DNA from 3 places in the Paludibacter propionicigenes WB4 genome. Region 3 is predicted to be linked to each of the others. Evidence: riboswitches for the same ligand, from Rfam matches in the RefSeq annotation. Region 3 holds a riboswitch; each other region holds the start of a gene.
The links. Region 3 has a riboswitch for cobalamin ahead of PALPR_RS03885 (TonB-dependent receptor plug domain-containing protein). Riboswitches for the same ligand answer to the same signal wherever they lie in the genome.
Positions count from the first base shown of each region.

Region 1 (5,165 bases), 790 kb from region 3:
CAGGGAGAGGGCATTGCCGCTTTTGTGATGGAATATAATAATTGTCGTATGCTTTCTGAAGTGTGAGCGAGAATGGATGCCGACCGATTTGCTTATTGTAGATGTTTTGTATTTCTTTTTTGCTAAACACAGGATGATACTCTGTCCGGTTGCTGTCGGCATGTATCATAGTTATATGTCCTTCCTTGTCGCTGATTTTGTAGTAGGGTTCTTTTCCAATCATATTCCATTCCACACGGTTGGTTTGTGGATAATGTTTCAAGACTTCGTTTAGGTTGCGGGTAAAACGGGTTAACGGCAGAGCCTGAGCATCCGACCGTACAGCATTTTCGTCGGGACTCTTTGCTATAAATTGCGGAACTTCGCAAAGGGACATCATACCGCTAAAAACGTATGTAAACGTAACCAGTCCGAACAGCAAGCCGAGTATGTGATGCCACCGAAACCAGAAATGTTTGTAGGGTGTAATGGAACTTATCGTTTTCTTGCGCTTCCATGCCTTTCGGGAGTAGCTAATGCCCAGCCATAATCCGACCATACACATAATTGCACCCAGTGCAGAGATAATGATAATGGTATTTTTCCAACAATCAGCATGAAGTCGCAATTGCTTTATATATCCCCAATGGGGCATAGCTCCAACGTAAGCCCAGAGTCGGGTTGTACGGTTAGTTTCCTGTACAATCTCTCCGGTGACCGACGACACATATAGTACCGTTTTCTTTCCATCGTTCATCCGGTATTTATAAATGGGAAAGTAGTCTTTATACTTCTCCCACGGAATCCATCTGTCATAATCTGAGATAGATTCCATTTCTCCGACAGAGGCTTTAGCACGCATCACAGCCAATTTCCTACAGCTGGTTTCTGAATAAGTGGTAACAGCATGTTCATCGGGATAACTGTAAGTTGTTTGCTCTCCATTTTGTTTAGTTACGCTAAGTAGGGTTTCATCCAGTCGTGTATGCAAAACAAGAGACCTGATACTGTCTGTATTGTTTAAAATGATGGTTGGATGTATCGGGCTGTTTAGTCTGGCGTACTCGGCTTTCAACGGTTTGGGGAAGGACGAGAACATCATCACAAAACCCGAGATGAACCATATTACAAATACAAAACTAAGCGCCAGCCCAAGGTAGCGATGGAGTTTTATAAAAAAGATTTTCATATTATTTGTTTGGAACTGTAAATAGATTCTGGAGGAAAAAATAAGCTGTGGAGGAATTTCAGTTGGGAATTCCTCCACAGCTTAAAGAAAAAGATTAACTACTTAGTTAGAGTGAATAGCTGAGTGTGGCCAGACAGCTTCGCCCTTCCGATGGAATAAACTGACTATTGTTTAATGCCCATTCATAGTAAGTTTTATCGGCTATATTTTTAAGCACAATGCCCAGTCTCAATCCTGTTTTAAAGCTGTAACTCACATGAGCATCAGCCACAAAATAGGAAGGCAGAAAGATCGTGTTAGTAGCATTGGTGTACGATTTGCTGGAAGAATTGCATGCACCTCCAACGCTAAAGTTCTTCAATGGTCCATCCATAAACAGATAATTAGCCGACGCGAATAAAAGATGTTTTGGAGAATAAACTTGTAGGTTTCCTTTGCGGGTATCTCCCTGCACATAAGGGTTCGATTTAAAATCGCCGTATTCGGCATCTGTAAACGTATAGCCTCCACCCAAGGTAAGCGATTGGATAGGATTAATCTGCGCTTCAATATCAAACCCCTTAGAGTTAACTACTCCTATTTGAGCGTATACTCTTTTGGTTACCTGTGTTCCGTTTTCGTCCACTTTTACTGTAGCGACATTCTCTCGAATATTTTCTTTGTGGATGTAGAATGCGCTGGCAGTAACACGAATGTATTTCTTATAATCGTATCCGAAGCCTCCTTCTGCTTGATAACCTGATTCTGGTTTAAAAATTTCTTCACCGTTGACAGGAGTAAAAACCGTCCCTTCTTTATTCACATAAATATAAGTAGAGTTATAAATATCGCGGTAAGGTTTAAAGAACGTACCCAAAGAACTGTACAAAGAAAAGTTCTCAGTAGGCAGATAAACTGCACCAACCTTGTAGGTGAAAGAGGTATTCTGTGAGGAACTCCAATTCAGATTGTTGCGCAGGTAATCTCGTTGACCGTCGATGGTGTTCGCCGAACCGGCAGCCTGAAATTTGAACAGATCAAGACGACCGGCCAGTAATACTTTTAATTTGTTGCTCAGCTCAATCAAATCCTGGAAATAAAAACCATTGGTCATGTCGCGTCGAGGATTTGCTTTTGAGAAGCGGGTAATGATGGCTCCCTGATTCAATACAGGATTTACCGAAGTCACTGTTGCCAAATAACCCGGTCCTACGACATCCCCGGTATTATATCCGGTATAAGTTGTTCTATCCAGATACATCACAGACCACCCTCCTAGTATCGTATGCTTTAGCCCGGCAATAACAGGAGTCCAGTTTGTTTCCAACTGGTTTTGGTAAGTTGTTGTCATATGCGAGAAGCGCAGGGGCGATGAGCGTTGAATACTATCCAGACAGATATAGGTTTTAACTCCTCCCTGTTCATAATAAGTAGAATAAATAGGTTTTGTTGACGTGAGATAGGTCAGTGTTTCTGTAGAAAAGTAATTGATATCATCTTTGTTTACCGAAAAGATATTAGACATGGATAAGTTATCCGAAAAGATATGGTTGTATTTCAGCAAACCATTATAATTTTTATTCTTTAAAAAGTCGGACGGATCATTGAACCGCTGCTCCCGACTGATAGTCGAAGGAATTGTGCTTTTGGGAGAAACCACACTCCCGGCAATATTTTTCACATCATAGAGCACGGTAGGAATTCCGGCTTCAGTACCGTAAAGATCATTTACATAGCCCGATCTCAGTTCCAATTTATCTTTGGAACTAAGCTTGTAAGCTAATGCTAGGTAGGACGAAAACCGTTTATCGTGGTTATCTCTCCAACCATCCCTGTCGGAGGTTCCAATATCCAGTCGGTACGAAAGCTTTTCGCTCAGACTACCACCCGAACCAAATGTAGCCCGCTTGCTGTTCCAACTCCCGTATGATATAGAGGCATTGGCGTGAAATGCTTCGGTAGGCGCTTTTCGCACAATATTCAGAATGCCGCCCACTGCCGAATGACCATACATCACAGATGCCGGACCTTTGAGGAGTTCGAGACTTTCTACCGATGTCAGGTCCGGCACCGGAGCGCTACTCGAATAATTCATCCGCTCATCGCGCTGTCCGTCAACCATCAGTACCGGAGAACCAAAGCCCCGCATGTAAAACGTTTGAAAACCGCCATAGGTTACTACAGGTTTTACGCCAGTTACATTTTTTAGCGCATCGTTTACATTGTCGATGCCGCGTTGTTCAAAAGTTTTTCTCGAAATACTACTGATAGATACAGGGACATACTTGAGTGGTACGTCAATTTTCATTACTTCCCGTCGTTGTTGTTTACTCGTGACGAGCACTTCATCGATAGAATAAATCGAGTCGGACATGTTTTTTTTCTGCGAGAATGCATTTTTTGGAAAAAAAATAATTGTCAGAATGAGACAAAGCCAAACAATCTTCCCGTTGTTTGAATTTTTTGCGTGTTTTGTTTTTTGTTCTTTCATTGTTATTTAAATTGGTGAAATACAAAATCCCAGATTTATAACAATGGAAAATAAAAACAAACGAAGACACACTAAGAGATGACATACTGGCCTGCTGATTGTTTGCTTTTTTCCCGAAAGCTACAAATCGATATATCGGCAGGTCTTCTGACTTACTCCCGTTATTGAACGCCTTCCCGATGTCAGTGAACAGTAAAACAGTAAACAGTAAACAGTAAAAAAGTCAGATTGACTTCAACTGATAACTGATACCTGATACCTGATAACTGATGCTTCAGTGGCAAAAGTGTTGTTCAATACGTTTTCTTCAATTGTTTATTGTCAATTAAAGAAAGAGTTTACAGCAGCGGGACTGTTCAGGATTTTCACCTGATTCCCTTTTAATCACTTTCTGCGAATGCAGAGAAGTGAACCAAATACGGGTGCAAAGATAAGACTTTTTTTTAAATCCCAGTAGTAAAGTATGTATTATTGGGTAAGTGTTGAAGGTGATATGCAACAAATAAGACTGACAACTACTGTTGCTAAGTAGTTGTCAGTCTTATTGATATGAGGAAAGGAAATATATTGAATAATCGAAAGTTTTATTTTAAACTGATTGATTGTGTGTAGATTTCACCAAAGCGATTGGTTACTTCTATTTTTGCTGTTTTTGTTTCAGGTTTGGGTTGAAATCTGAAAAGATGCAGGGTGTGATATCCTGTTCCCGTGCCATTTTTCATGGTTATGAAATCCTGATCTTCATCTTCGAATTGTTCCATTGAACCTTTGCTAACACCATCCTCATAGTATTTTATCTGGTAACTGCTGTCCCAGTCCCATACATTTGCAACTACATAATTTGCTTGCGTGGCAAATTCGGCCGGTTTATATACACGGAACTGGTAGTTTATGTCTTTACCGGTTGATTTGTAATGCCATTTGATCTCTTTGCCGTTTACGTCAACAATCAGGTAGCCGTTCGGAGCCCCGCAACGATTTACGCCGCCTGCCCACCATGCTCCACAGGCAGCTCCGATATTATGTTCATATATACCCGGTGCAGGCTCTTCGTTCTCGTAGAAATGAGTATGACCTGCAAAGATATGTACCTGATAGCCTTTTAGAATCTCAAAAAGTGCTGCTGCATTTCGGGTATTGCCAGAGCCTTTCGATGTTTTATTGGCAGTGGGAGCATGCAGATTCAGAAAAATAACGGTGCCGGGTTTTACGTATCCGAGGTCTTTTTTTAGCCATTCAAGTTGATCGGGTGTAAATTGCTCGGTGTATTTCTTTCCTGCAAAATAATCAATGTTTTTCATACTGATTATATGTACATTACCCAGATTGAATGAATAATCTACAGGGCCAAAAAAAGATTCGTAGATTTCTTCAGCGTAATTGTTTGTCGGATTTTCTGTGTTGTGCAAATCGTTATATTTCAGGTCGAAATCATGGTTTCCGATGGTGGAAAAGACAGGAACTTTCAGTGAAGAAAGCATAGTTTTGTACAGTGGAAACAGATTCATCTTATCAAAAACATTATCC
Region 1 covers NC_014734.1:1,728,233-1,733,397, reverse strand. The annotation lists gene PALPR_RS07300 (PepSY-associated TM helix domain-containing protein) at 1-1,168, opposite strand, end outside; gene PALPR_RS07295 (TonB-dependent receptor) at 1,275-3,521, opposite strand; cobalamin riboswitch at 3,758-4,070, opposite strand; gene PALPR_RS07290 (calcineurin-like phosphoesterase C-terminal domain-containing protein) at 4,223-5,165, opposite strand, start outside.
Region 1: another riboswitch for cobalamin. It lies ahead of PALPR_RS07295 (TonB-dependent receptor); the one in region 3 lies ahead of PALPR_RS03885 (TonB-dependent receptor plug domain-containing protein).

Region 2 (5,165 bases), 1.5 Mb from region 3:
TCAATACCCAGAAACAGTACCGAATGACTGCTTAAGCCCAACACAGTATACAGCACAAACCATCCCAGTTTATACCCGGGATGTACCTTACGTATCCGACTTTGTATAGGATAGCAATCGAAATAATGCACCGTCAAGCCTTTTTATTTTGTTGCTTTCCTCTGGAATAGCCAATATAATAACCCAAAACAGAAGCACCAATAGCAGCCTGCAAGGCAAAAAATGTAGAGACAATCTCCGGACTGTCGAACAATTTCACACCTTCAAACCAGGGCTTGTAGTTTTTGTCAATACCCTGCACCATCGAAACGGCTTTGTCATCCGTGCCTGCAAACTCAGCGTGTTGGAACATTACCAAAGGTAGACTCACCAAAGCCACAATCACGATAACCATCCATCCATATTTACGAATTGTCTTCATTTACTCCGGTTGTTTTGATACATGCAGAGCTGTCAGCTCTTCCGCATTGTGCGACTGAATAAAATTAAACACCATCACCGAGATGAATCCTTCCACCACCGAGAGTGGCAGTTGTGTTATTCCAAAAACGCTAATGAACTTGATAAACGAAACCAGGATAGATCCGTTAGCTCCCGGAAATGCCACAGCCAGTTGAAAAGCCGTCACGCAATACGTAAACAGACTTCCCAAAGCAGTAGCCAGAAAAACGGTTACCGATCGGTTTACTTTCAGTTTTGTGAATAGCCTATATATGCCCCACGACAAAAATGGTCCGCAAATTCCCATAGAACATACGTTGGCTCCTAGTGTGGTAATGCCTCCGTGTGCAAGCAGCAAAGCCTGAAACAGCAGTACCACCAGTCCAAGCACCGACATGGTAGCCGGTCCGAAAAGAATAGCTCCCAGTCCGGTGCCCGTCATGTGCGAACAGCTACCGGTTACGGAAGGTAATTTTAGTGCCGACAACAAAAAGGTAAATCCTCCCGCCACGCCCAGCAATATCTTGATCTTACTATTCAGTACTACTTGTTTTTTTATGGAACGGATGCCCCAAATGATAAAAGGAATATCAACAATGTACCAAAGCAGACACCATTGCGGAGGCAAAAAGCCCTCGGCAATGTGCATGGCATACACCGATTGAGGCACGAGAAGCATTATCAGCAACCCTGCAACAGCTATTTTTCGAATCGGTTTGTTCATTTGGACTCTACTTCTTCAATCCGTTTAATCAGAATATCACGCAAAAGCGGCTCGAAGCCAATGGGGCGACCAAACTTAAAGTTCAGATGAGGATAGAGGGCTTTTTGTTCTTCTAAAATTTTGGGAATGTCCAGTTTAATATGATTTCCCATAAATAGGAAATAAGGAATGACTGCAATATCGGTAACTTCACTTTCTGATAACTCTTTCACAACGGTAGGAATATCCGGCTGAGAAAGTTCCATAAACGCACCTTTTACCTCAGTGGAGGTATAACGACTACTTACCAGTTCTACTACCTGATGAAATTCAGCAACGGCATCTTTCGACCGACTACCATGACTCACAATGAGTACAGCTTTTTTAGTTTCCATGTTTTCAATATATATAGGCACTGCTTGTGTCGAAAAACGGACACAAAAAATGCGGAGATAAAAAAATCATTTTTCCCGATGAAGCAGCCACGTAAAATAAAAGGATGAAAACAGAGGAGTATCTTGAACTAGAGTCCTGCATCTTCGCTTTTTTTCCCGAAAGCTACGAATTATATTTGGAGGCAGGTCTTCTGGCTTGTCCTGTCTTAGCGGCCTTCCCATCCCCGTGGGGGACAGTGGCTAGAGTGTTGCTAAAACGTCTTTGTGGACTTACAGCTACGGGAATAGCTCCTGAATTAAACAGGATTCCCTTTTAATCCCATGTTTCGAATGTATCGAAACGGGAACCAACAAATTTTGTATTGCAAAAGTAGAACAATAATTTGATAGAATCAGCAAACATCTATCAACATTTTGGAGCAAAAAAATATCTAATATCTTATTGCTCTAAGAATATGTGGTTTAGAAAATAAATATTAACTCTTGGTTAGATAGAGCGCAAGGCAATCATAATATTATCAGAAAAGACAAGTAAAAAACAAACTTATCATTACTCATCCGAGCTTTTTCAAAATTTCCAATCCTTGCTGCCATTCGCCATAGCCCGACAAACTATTAATATGTCCGGCTTCGCCAATGTTTATGAATTCACTACCCCAGTTTCGGGCATAGTATTCTGCCCTTTCTATTTTCATCCAGGGGTCGTTTGTACTGGCTACCAAAGTTGTACGAAATGGTATTCGCTGCGTCGGAGTTTCTCTCACAAGGCGGTCGTCCACCTTTTCACGAATCACGTCTACATCAGGTGGAGCTACCAACAAAGCCGCTTTCACGCGCCGATTGTAACGTTTTACCCATTCGGCAACAGTAAGGCAACCTAAACTGTGTGCCACCAATACCACCGATTCGGGGTCATAACCGGCTATAGCTTTGTCAATATTATCAGCCCATTCCTCTATGTCTGGGTTATCCCAGTCACGTTGTTGAATTCTGTGAAAGTTTGGTTGAGTACTCTCAATCCATGTTTGCCAGTGGTCGGCTCCTGATCCCTGGTAGCCGGGTATGATGAAATAGTGTGTCATATTCTTAATAAAAACTGAGGGTTTAGATGTCCTCTTTGGACGATACAAAATTCCTACTTTTTTGGAATAAATACAATCGCACGCTTATGGTAAATTTATACCGTATTTGTGGTATATACACTCGCCAATGGATATTATAATTTCCCTGAAAGCAAGTTTAGAAAAATTGAAGAATAAAAAAAAGGGAAGCATCATCACGACGCTTCCCTTCAACCAATTTACACAATCTTTTTCGTTAACTATAAAATCTGTAAATCTTATTTATTTGGACTCATCCATTTATTTGTTTTGTCACAGGTTATGTTCAGTGTTTGGTTGCCTGCCTGCATTCTGAAGTCGCCTTGTTCCAGAATCCATTTACCATCTGCCCCTACAAAAGCCAAATCACTTGCTTTGATGGTCAATGCCACCGTTTGAGTTTCTCCGGGACGAAGTTCAATCTTCTTAAATGCTCTTAGACGACGGTTTTCAGGAGTCAGCGATGCCACCATATCACGACTGAACAGCATAACCACTTCCTTACCGGTAATTTTACCAGTATTGGTCACATCAATGCTAAAGGTCAGTTCATCGCCTGCATTGAAATTCGGCTTTGAACATTTGAACTTATCGTATTTGAATGTGGTATAACTTTGTCCGTAACCGAAAGGCCATTGAACAGAAATAACCGCATCATAATCGTAGGCTCCTTCCATCTTATCCGTTTCCTCACTTACACGATAGTCGTAAGTAGTCAGTTCAGCCTGATGGCGGGGATAAGTATAGGGCATTTTAGCCGAAGGATTCGCATCGCCTGCAAGAATATTGGCAAGAGCATCGGCACCATAGTTACCCGGAAGCAGAATGTTGATTATCGCATTGGCCAAAGGTTCAATGTCGTTGATAATACGCGGACGACCTCCATTCAGGATAAGAACAACCGGCTTTCCGGTAGCAGCAAGTGCTTTTACAAGATTACTCTGATTGGCAGATATCGCCAAATCGGACAAGTTACCCGGTGTTTCGCAATAGGAATTCTCGCCAATACAAGCTATGATCACATCCACATTTTTGGCTGCATTGACTGCCTTCTCTATTTCCGGAGTATTTTCTTCGAAATAACTACCCTCGGACACATACGTCACTCCTTGCTCAAGCACCACATTCTCCTTGCCGAATTTATTGCTTACAGCCTCAAAAATGGTATTGTAGGCTCCGGCAAACCGATCGGCAAGATGTCCCTGCCAGGTATAGCTCCAACCTCCGTTCAAACAACGCATAGAGTTGGAATTAGGGCCGGTAACCAGAATCTTCATTCCCTTTTTCAGGGGAAGCATCGCATCTTTGTTTTTCAGCAGCACTTCCGACTCTTCAGCAGCCTTCACAGCCAATTCAGCCGATTTCTTACTTGCAAATTCAGGATAATCGGATAAAGAAGTATTGGGTTTATCGAAAAGACCCAGGCGATATTTCAGTCGGAGAACACGGCTCGCAGCATCGTCAATACGACTCATCGGTACTTTTCCTTCTACTACAAGTTCTTTGAGCAGCGTACAGAAATTCAGATCGTATGGTTCCATAGCCATGTCAATTCCGGCATTGATAGCAATTTGTATGGCTTCCTTTTTGTTTGCCGCCACATGCTCACGGGTGTACAAATTATTGATGTCGGCCCAGTCAGTTATTAACATACCATCCCAAGCCAGATCTTTTTTCAACCATTGCGTAAGCAACTCGTAGCTGGAGTGTACGGGAATTCCGTTGATGCTTCCACTATTTACCATCACGGTAAGTGCACCAGCCTCTACACATGCCTTAAAAGGCGCAAAGCACTTTTCCCTGAGTTCCGACACCGGAATATAGGCAGGAGTTCTGTCTTTACCGGTACGCGACATGCTGTAGCCCATATAATGCTTTACCGATGTTGCTATTCTGTCAGCCGGAATATGGTTGGGATCGTCTCCCTGAAATCCACGTACGGCATTGCTCCCCATGACGGCATTGACAAGGCAATCTTCACCATAGTTTTCCCAAACGCGGGACCAGCGTGGATCCCGTGCCATATCAACAGTTGGTGAATACGTCCAGGGACAATTGGCAGCACGAGTTTCGTAAGCGGTCACTTTCGCTGCATCGTATGTAAGCTGAGGATTGAACGAGGCCCCCAGATTTATATTCTGTGGAAACAGAGTGCCTTCGAGCGTGTAGGTTGTACCGTGATTTTGGTCAAGCCCATAGATACATGGTATCCCTATTTCCTTCATAGACATATCCTGTATCATACCGATCAGCTCCTGCCATTTCGCACGTGTTTGCGCAACAGGGCCAGGTGCATTCAGTATCGATCCTACCTTGTATTTGGCAATGGCGTTATGAAGTTTCTCCTTATCAAGGACGAACACACCATTTTTCATATCCCCCAATACATCGATAGAAAGCTCGGTCATCTGACCTATTTTTTCATCCAAAGTCATGCTGCTTAGTTTTTTTTCCACAGCAGCTTCTATTTTTGATTTTTTCGGATTAGCAGCAAACACCACCTGTCCGAGACAGGCGATGCTTGCA
Region 2 covers NC_014734.1:3,086,200-3,091,364, reverse strand. The annotation lists gene cbiQ (cobalt ECF transporter T component CbiQ) at 1-131, opposite strand, end outside; gene PALPR_RS12790 (energy-coupling factor ABC transporter substrate-binding protein) at 134-421, opposite strand; gene PALPR_RS12785 (energy-coupling factor ABC transporter permease) at 422-1,165, opposite strand; gene PALPR_RS12780 (sirohydrochlorin chelatase) at 1,162-1,539, opposite strand; cobalamin riboswitch at 1,704-1,906, opposite strand; gene PALPR_RS12770 (RBBP9/YdeN family alpha/beta hydrolase) at 2,094-2,621, opposite strand; gene PALPR_RS12765 (glycoside hydrolase family 3 N-terminal domain-containing protein) at 2,879-5,165, opposite strand, start outside.
Region 2: another riboswitch for cobalamin. It lies ahead of PALPR_RS12780 (sirohydrochlorin chelatase); the one in region 3 lies ahead of PALPR_RS03885 (TonB-dependent receptor plug domain-containing protein).

Region 3 (5,165 bases):
AGATTTGAATTTCCCATATCCTGATAATATAAATCGTTGAATGACGGAAGACGGTAAATATTTTTGTAAAAAGCTCTTATCCTTAGTTCTTTGTTTTCAAGTAATTTGAATGACAAATTTGCTGTTGGTGATAGCTTGTCTCTATTTGGTGAGGCATTTCCAGTTTGTACCTGTTCACGCGTAAGAGTGTAAAGCAGGTTCGCTCCCAAAGTTAGTCTTTCCGTTACATATTTGGTTGCAAGGTTAGCCATACCCGTATGGCGCGTCGGATATTGAAAGTTTTTGAAGTTGACATTTGAATTGATATCAAGAGTATTATAAAACCAATCTGTTGCTAACGATAAGAACATTGGTTCAAATAACTTATATTGAAATGAGGATGATAGATAATATTCCTTTTGCAAATAATGATCTTTGAGAATTCCATTGGTGATACTATATTTAGGATCTCTGTCAGAGTAATGATTGTCTGATATGTTGAACTTTGCGAAATATTGATGTTGAAATCTGTCCGAAATCAGGTTTTCATAGTGGATTTGTGAAAAGAATGTTCTGTCTTTTAAGCGCTGCTGAGAGTCATAGGTATTGTAAAATGTAACGCTACCGGGCAATCCACGTTCTGAGCCGAAGAAATTAGTTTTAAATGTAATACTCTCTTTTTCTTTGATCCGATACAACCAGTTCATTTCAGTGCGCAATGATTTTACATCACTATTTGTTCGGGTTAGTTTTTCCGAAAGGTTATCGGTAGAACCATAATATTGTAAGAAACTATATTGACCATTGGCCGTAAGTGCATCTGCAGATAGATTAAATGCCCATTTTTCATTAATGTTCTTTGTCAGAAATAAACTAGGATTTAGTAATCCGAATGAACCGGCTTTAATTACTACTTTTCCTGCAATTGATTGGTCTTTATTATAATCCAGCAATTTTGTTCTGAGGCTAAGAATACCGCCCGACGAAAACAAACGTGCCGATTGGAATATGTCATTAGGCTGACCGTTAGTCAATGATACTTCTGAGATATTATCGAGAGAGAAACGACCCAGATCAATTTGTCCTGATTGAATGTCACTCATCATTACGCCATCGTAGCTGACGCCTGTGTATTGAGTTCCCATACCACGAAGTGAAACAGTTTTCATTCCGCCTATGCCACCGTAATCTTTAATGGTAACGCCTGAAAAATATTTGGCAATATCTGAAACGTTATTGGCATTAAGCAATGCCATTTCTTTATTGGTAATAATTTGAATGGGCATGGAGGCTCTTGCATTTTTAATAGCCTGACCGTTTACCGTAACTTCTTTTAGATCTTGGACGTGAATAGAGTCAGCTCCCGAAACCTTTGAAAAAGCCGAAGTAGTTACTGATAAAAATATAACGAATGTAAATAAAAAGTTTTTAAACACAGTTGTAACTATTTGACGATGAATAAACCGATCAAATAGCTCCCGAAAATGACCTCACAAAGGCAAAATTATTGTTGTTTTTTGCTGATGTTTCGTCGCTTTTTCCTCGAAAGCTTCTGAAAATTGATTGTTGTCTGGCAGGTCTTCTGACTTACTCCCGTTTTGAACGCCTTCCCGATTTCAGTTATCAGTTATCAGTTATCAGTTATCAGTCTATATGGGACTGTTTACTGTTCACTGTTCACTGCTTACTGAGAATTTCAGTGGCAAAAGTGTTGTTCAAAACGTTTAAAGAGCTTACAGCAGCGGGACTGTACAGGAATTACACCTGTTTCCCTTTTAATTCAGCTCACGAGAAATCGTGAACTAAAACCAAAGCGAGAGCAAAAGTAGTACATTTTTCTGAAATGAGAAAGTGTTTTGCGGGTTTTAATGTATGTAAAAGTTCGTCGGATCTTGTAATTGAGAAGTGTATCTGGCTGAAAAATAGTCTTGTGAGCGTGTGAGTTTTTTTGAAAAAAAATTTGAAGAGGAGATATTGTTCACACCAGCAATTCGCGTAACGCTTTCGAATGGAGTATGGTATATTTTTTCTTGTTGACTTCGATGATACCTTCCTGCACCATTTCAGAAATACTTCTGGCCAACGATGGTCTGGCTACTCCGAAGAAATCGGCTAACTCAGTCTGATTACGGTTGATTTCAAACGGTTTTCCTTCACCCGGAGAGTTTTCGAGTAAAAAATGGGCAATTTTTCCTTTTATGGTTTTTATAGAAAGCAGTTGCAGACGATTGGTCAGAAATTGCGTGCGATTAGCATTATGAGTCATAAAGCTCGACATGAAATCCAAATTGGTAGTCATTAGTCGCAAGATTTCCGCTTTTGGTATCTTCATGATCTCTACTTCTTCCAGCGACGTTACATCGACCGGAAAATGGTTGTTATCAGAGAAAAGAAAAGCCGGAGCCAACGGGCGTGGAGCTTTGATTATTTCAATGCCAAGTACATTTCCATTATCGGTAATCATTTCTGTTTTTACGGAGCCTACCATAAGCATGTACAAGGCATCGCATACATCTCCTTGCCTGATAATCAATTCATTTTTAGGATGTGCTTTAATGCTGTATTTTAAGTCTTCCAGAAAAGCCTCTTCATTCTCAATTTTAATCTTACTACACACCGGGCAGGCTGATAGATCTATTTTGCTCATGTTTGATAGTTATTTATGCACAAAAATACAAACAAATTTTGTGAGTGTAACAGATGTTACACATTTATTGTTTTTCGGGCTATACTTTTGCCGCATAATTAATACAACCAATGGTTGAAACAGACAGATAACAAATAAAAACTCAAGATAATGGAAAATAAAGCATTCCCTACAGCTGAAAAATTCAGCATGACAGATAAAGTGGCTTATGCCGAAGGTTCGGTGGTAAGCAAAATCATAATAAGAAACGAACGTGGAAACGTGACTCTGTTTGCCTTTGACAAAGGCGAATTTCTGAGTGAACATACCGCACCATTCGACGCCATTGTACAGGTTCTGGATGGTAAAGGCGAGGTAGTTATTGATGGAAAAACATTCGAGCTAGCCGTGGGCGAAAGTATTATTATGCCAGCCAACGTTCGGCATGCAGTGGTAGCTGTTGAGCAGTTTAAGATGTTGCTGACCATGATAAAATAATGAACCCCAAACCCCTAAAGGGGCTTTAAGACGCAGTTTCTACATAAAGAATAAACTATTACAGAAATAAAACAATACTAACTTAATTCCCCTTTAGGGGTTAGGGGTCAAATGAAACGAACAATTATAAAAATAGACGAAGATCTTTGCAATGGATGCGAAGCTTGTGTAAGTGGTTGCCATGAAGGTGCACTTCAGATGATAGATGGTAAAGCCCGTATGGTTAGCGAATTGTTTTGCGACGGCTTGGGGGCTTGTATCGGTGATTGTCCGGTAGGAGCTATCACGCTTGAAGAACGTGAAGCCGAAGCTTATGACGAAATTGCTACCATTGAGCGCATGATTCCGAAGGGCGAGAAAACCATCATTGCTCACCTGAAACATCTGAAAGATCACGGCGAAATAGAATATTTAAAACAAGGCGTGAGCTACCTGAGAGCCAATAGTGTTCAAATTGATTTTGCACAGGTGCATAACCATAGTGGAGCTGGTTGTGCTTCGAAACCTGCATCGGCAGTGCAACACAGTCATGGTGGTGGCTGCCCGGGAAGTCGTGAGATGTCATTTGCTCCGGCTGCTCCACAGGCTTTTAAGATGGCTTCAGCTGATGTACAGTCGCCGTCTCAACTACGCCAATGGCCGGTACAACTTCATTTGCTGAACCCGGAAGCAGGATACTTTAGAGGCGCAGACGTAGTGTTGGCGGCAGATTGCGTGGCCTATAGCTTTGCCGATTTTCATAATCGCTTTCTGACGGGTAAAATACTAGCCATTGCTTGTCCCAAACTCGACTCAAATCAGGAGATGTACGTCGAGAAACTGAAAAACATGATTGTCTATTCCACAATCAATACGTTGACAGTTGTAATTATGGAAGTTCCCTGCTGTGGAGGACTGTTCCGACTGGCACAAAAAGCCGTTGCCGAATCGGGTTGCAAGATTCCTGTCAAATTGGTTGTTATAGGAACCAGAGGCGATGTGCTGAAAGAAGAGTGGGTGTGAAATAATGGTGAATGATTAATGCTAAATTATAAATGCCTTTTATTCACCATCCCGATTCTGCTCTTATCACAAAAAATTAATCATTTATCATTCACAATTAATCATTATACATTATGAACATGTTTTGCTTTCAATGCCAGGAAGCATCCAAAGGTACCGGATGCGAGATTAAGGGAGTTTGTGGAAAAACACCCGAAGTAGCTGCTTTGCAGGATTTACTGATTTATCAACTAAAAGGATTGTCTCATTATACTCAGGCTCTGCGTACGTTGAACATAGAGAACGAGGAAGCCAATCTTTTTATCACCGACAGTCTGTTTATGACTATCACCAATGCTAATTTCGATTACGAACGTTTTGTGAATCGCATTCGCGATGGGTTTAAACTCCGTGCTCAACTGAAATCTACTCTACAGGAGAATAAGGTAGAGCTCGAAAAAACCGACTTGCTTACCTGGACGGCTGTTACGTCTGCCGAAATGGAGCTTATAGCCAAAGAAGTAGGAGTGTTGGCTACCGAAAATGAAGATGTTCGCTCACTTCGCGAACTGGTTATCTATGGTTTGAAAGGGATGGCGGCTTATGTTGAGCATGCTAACAACCTGGGGTACAATGATGCCGAAGTACATCCGTTTATTCAGCGTGCGCTTGTGGCTACTACCAACGATGCTTTCTTGGCTGATGAGCTAACTGCTTTGGTACTCGAAACGGGTAAATATGGCGTGAGCGTCATGGCGTTGCTTGATAAAGCCAATACCACTTCGTTTGGTAATCCGGAAATCACGAAGGTAAACCTTGGGGTTCGTAACAATCCGGGTATTCTTATCAGTGGTCACGACCTGAAAGATATGGAAGAGTTGTTGAAACAAACCGAAGGAACGGGTGTTGACGTATACACTCACAGCGAAATGCTTCCGGCTAATTATTATCCGGCATTCAAAAAGTATAGCCACTTTGTAGGTAACTACGGCGGTGCATGGTGGAGTCAGGTAACTGATTTTGAAACTTTCAACGGTGTGATTCTCTTTACCACCAACTGCATTGTTCCACCAAGAAGCAC
Region 3 covers NC_014734.1:933,456-938,620, reverse strand. The annotation lists gene PALPR_RS03885 (TonB-dependent receptor plug domain-containing protein) at 1-1,415, opposite strand, end outside; cobalamin riboswitch at 1,535-1,807, opposite strand; gene PALPR_RS03875 (Crp/Fnr family transcriptional regulator) at 1,958-2,626, opposite strand; gene PALPR_RS03870 (cupin domain-containing protein) at 2,777-3,103, shown strand; gene PALPR_RS03865 (ATP-binding protein) at 3,215-4,105, shown strand; gene hcp (hydroxylamine reductase) at 4,219-5,165, shown strand, end outside.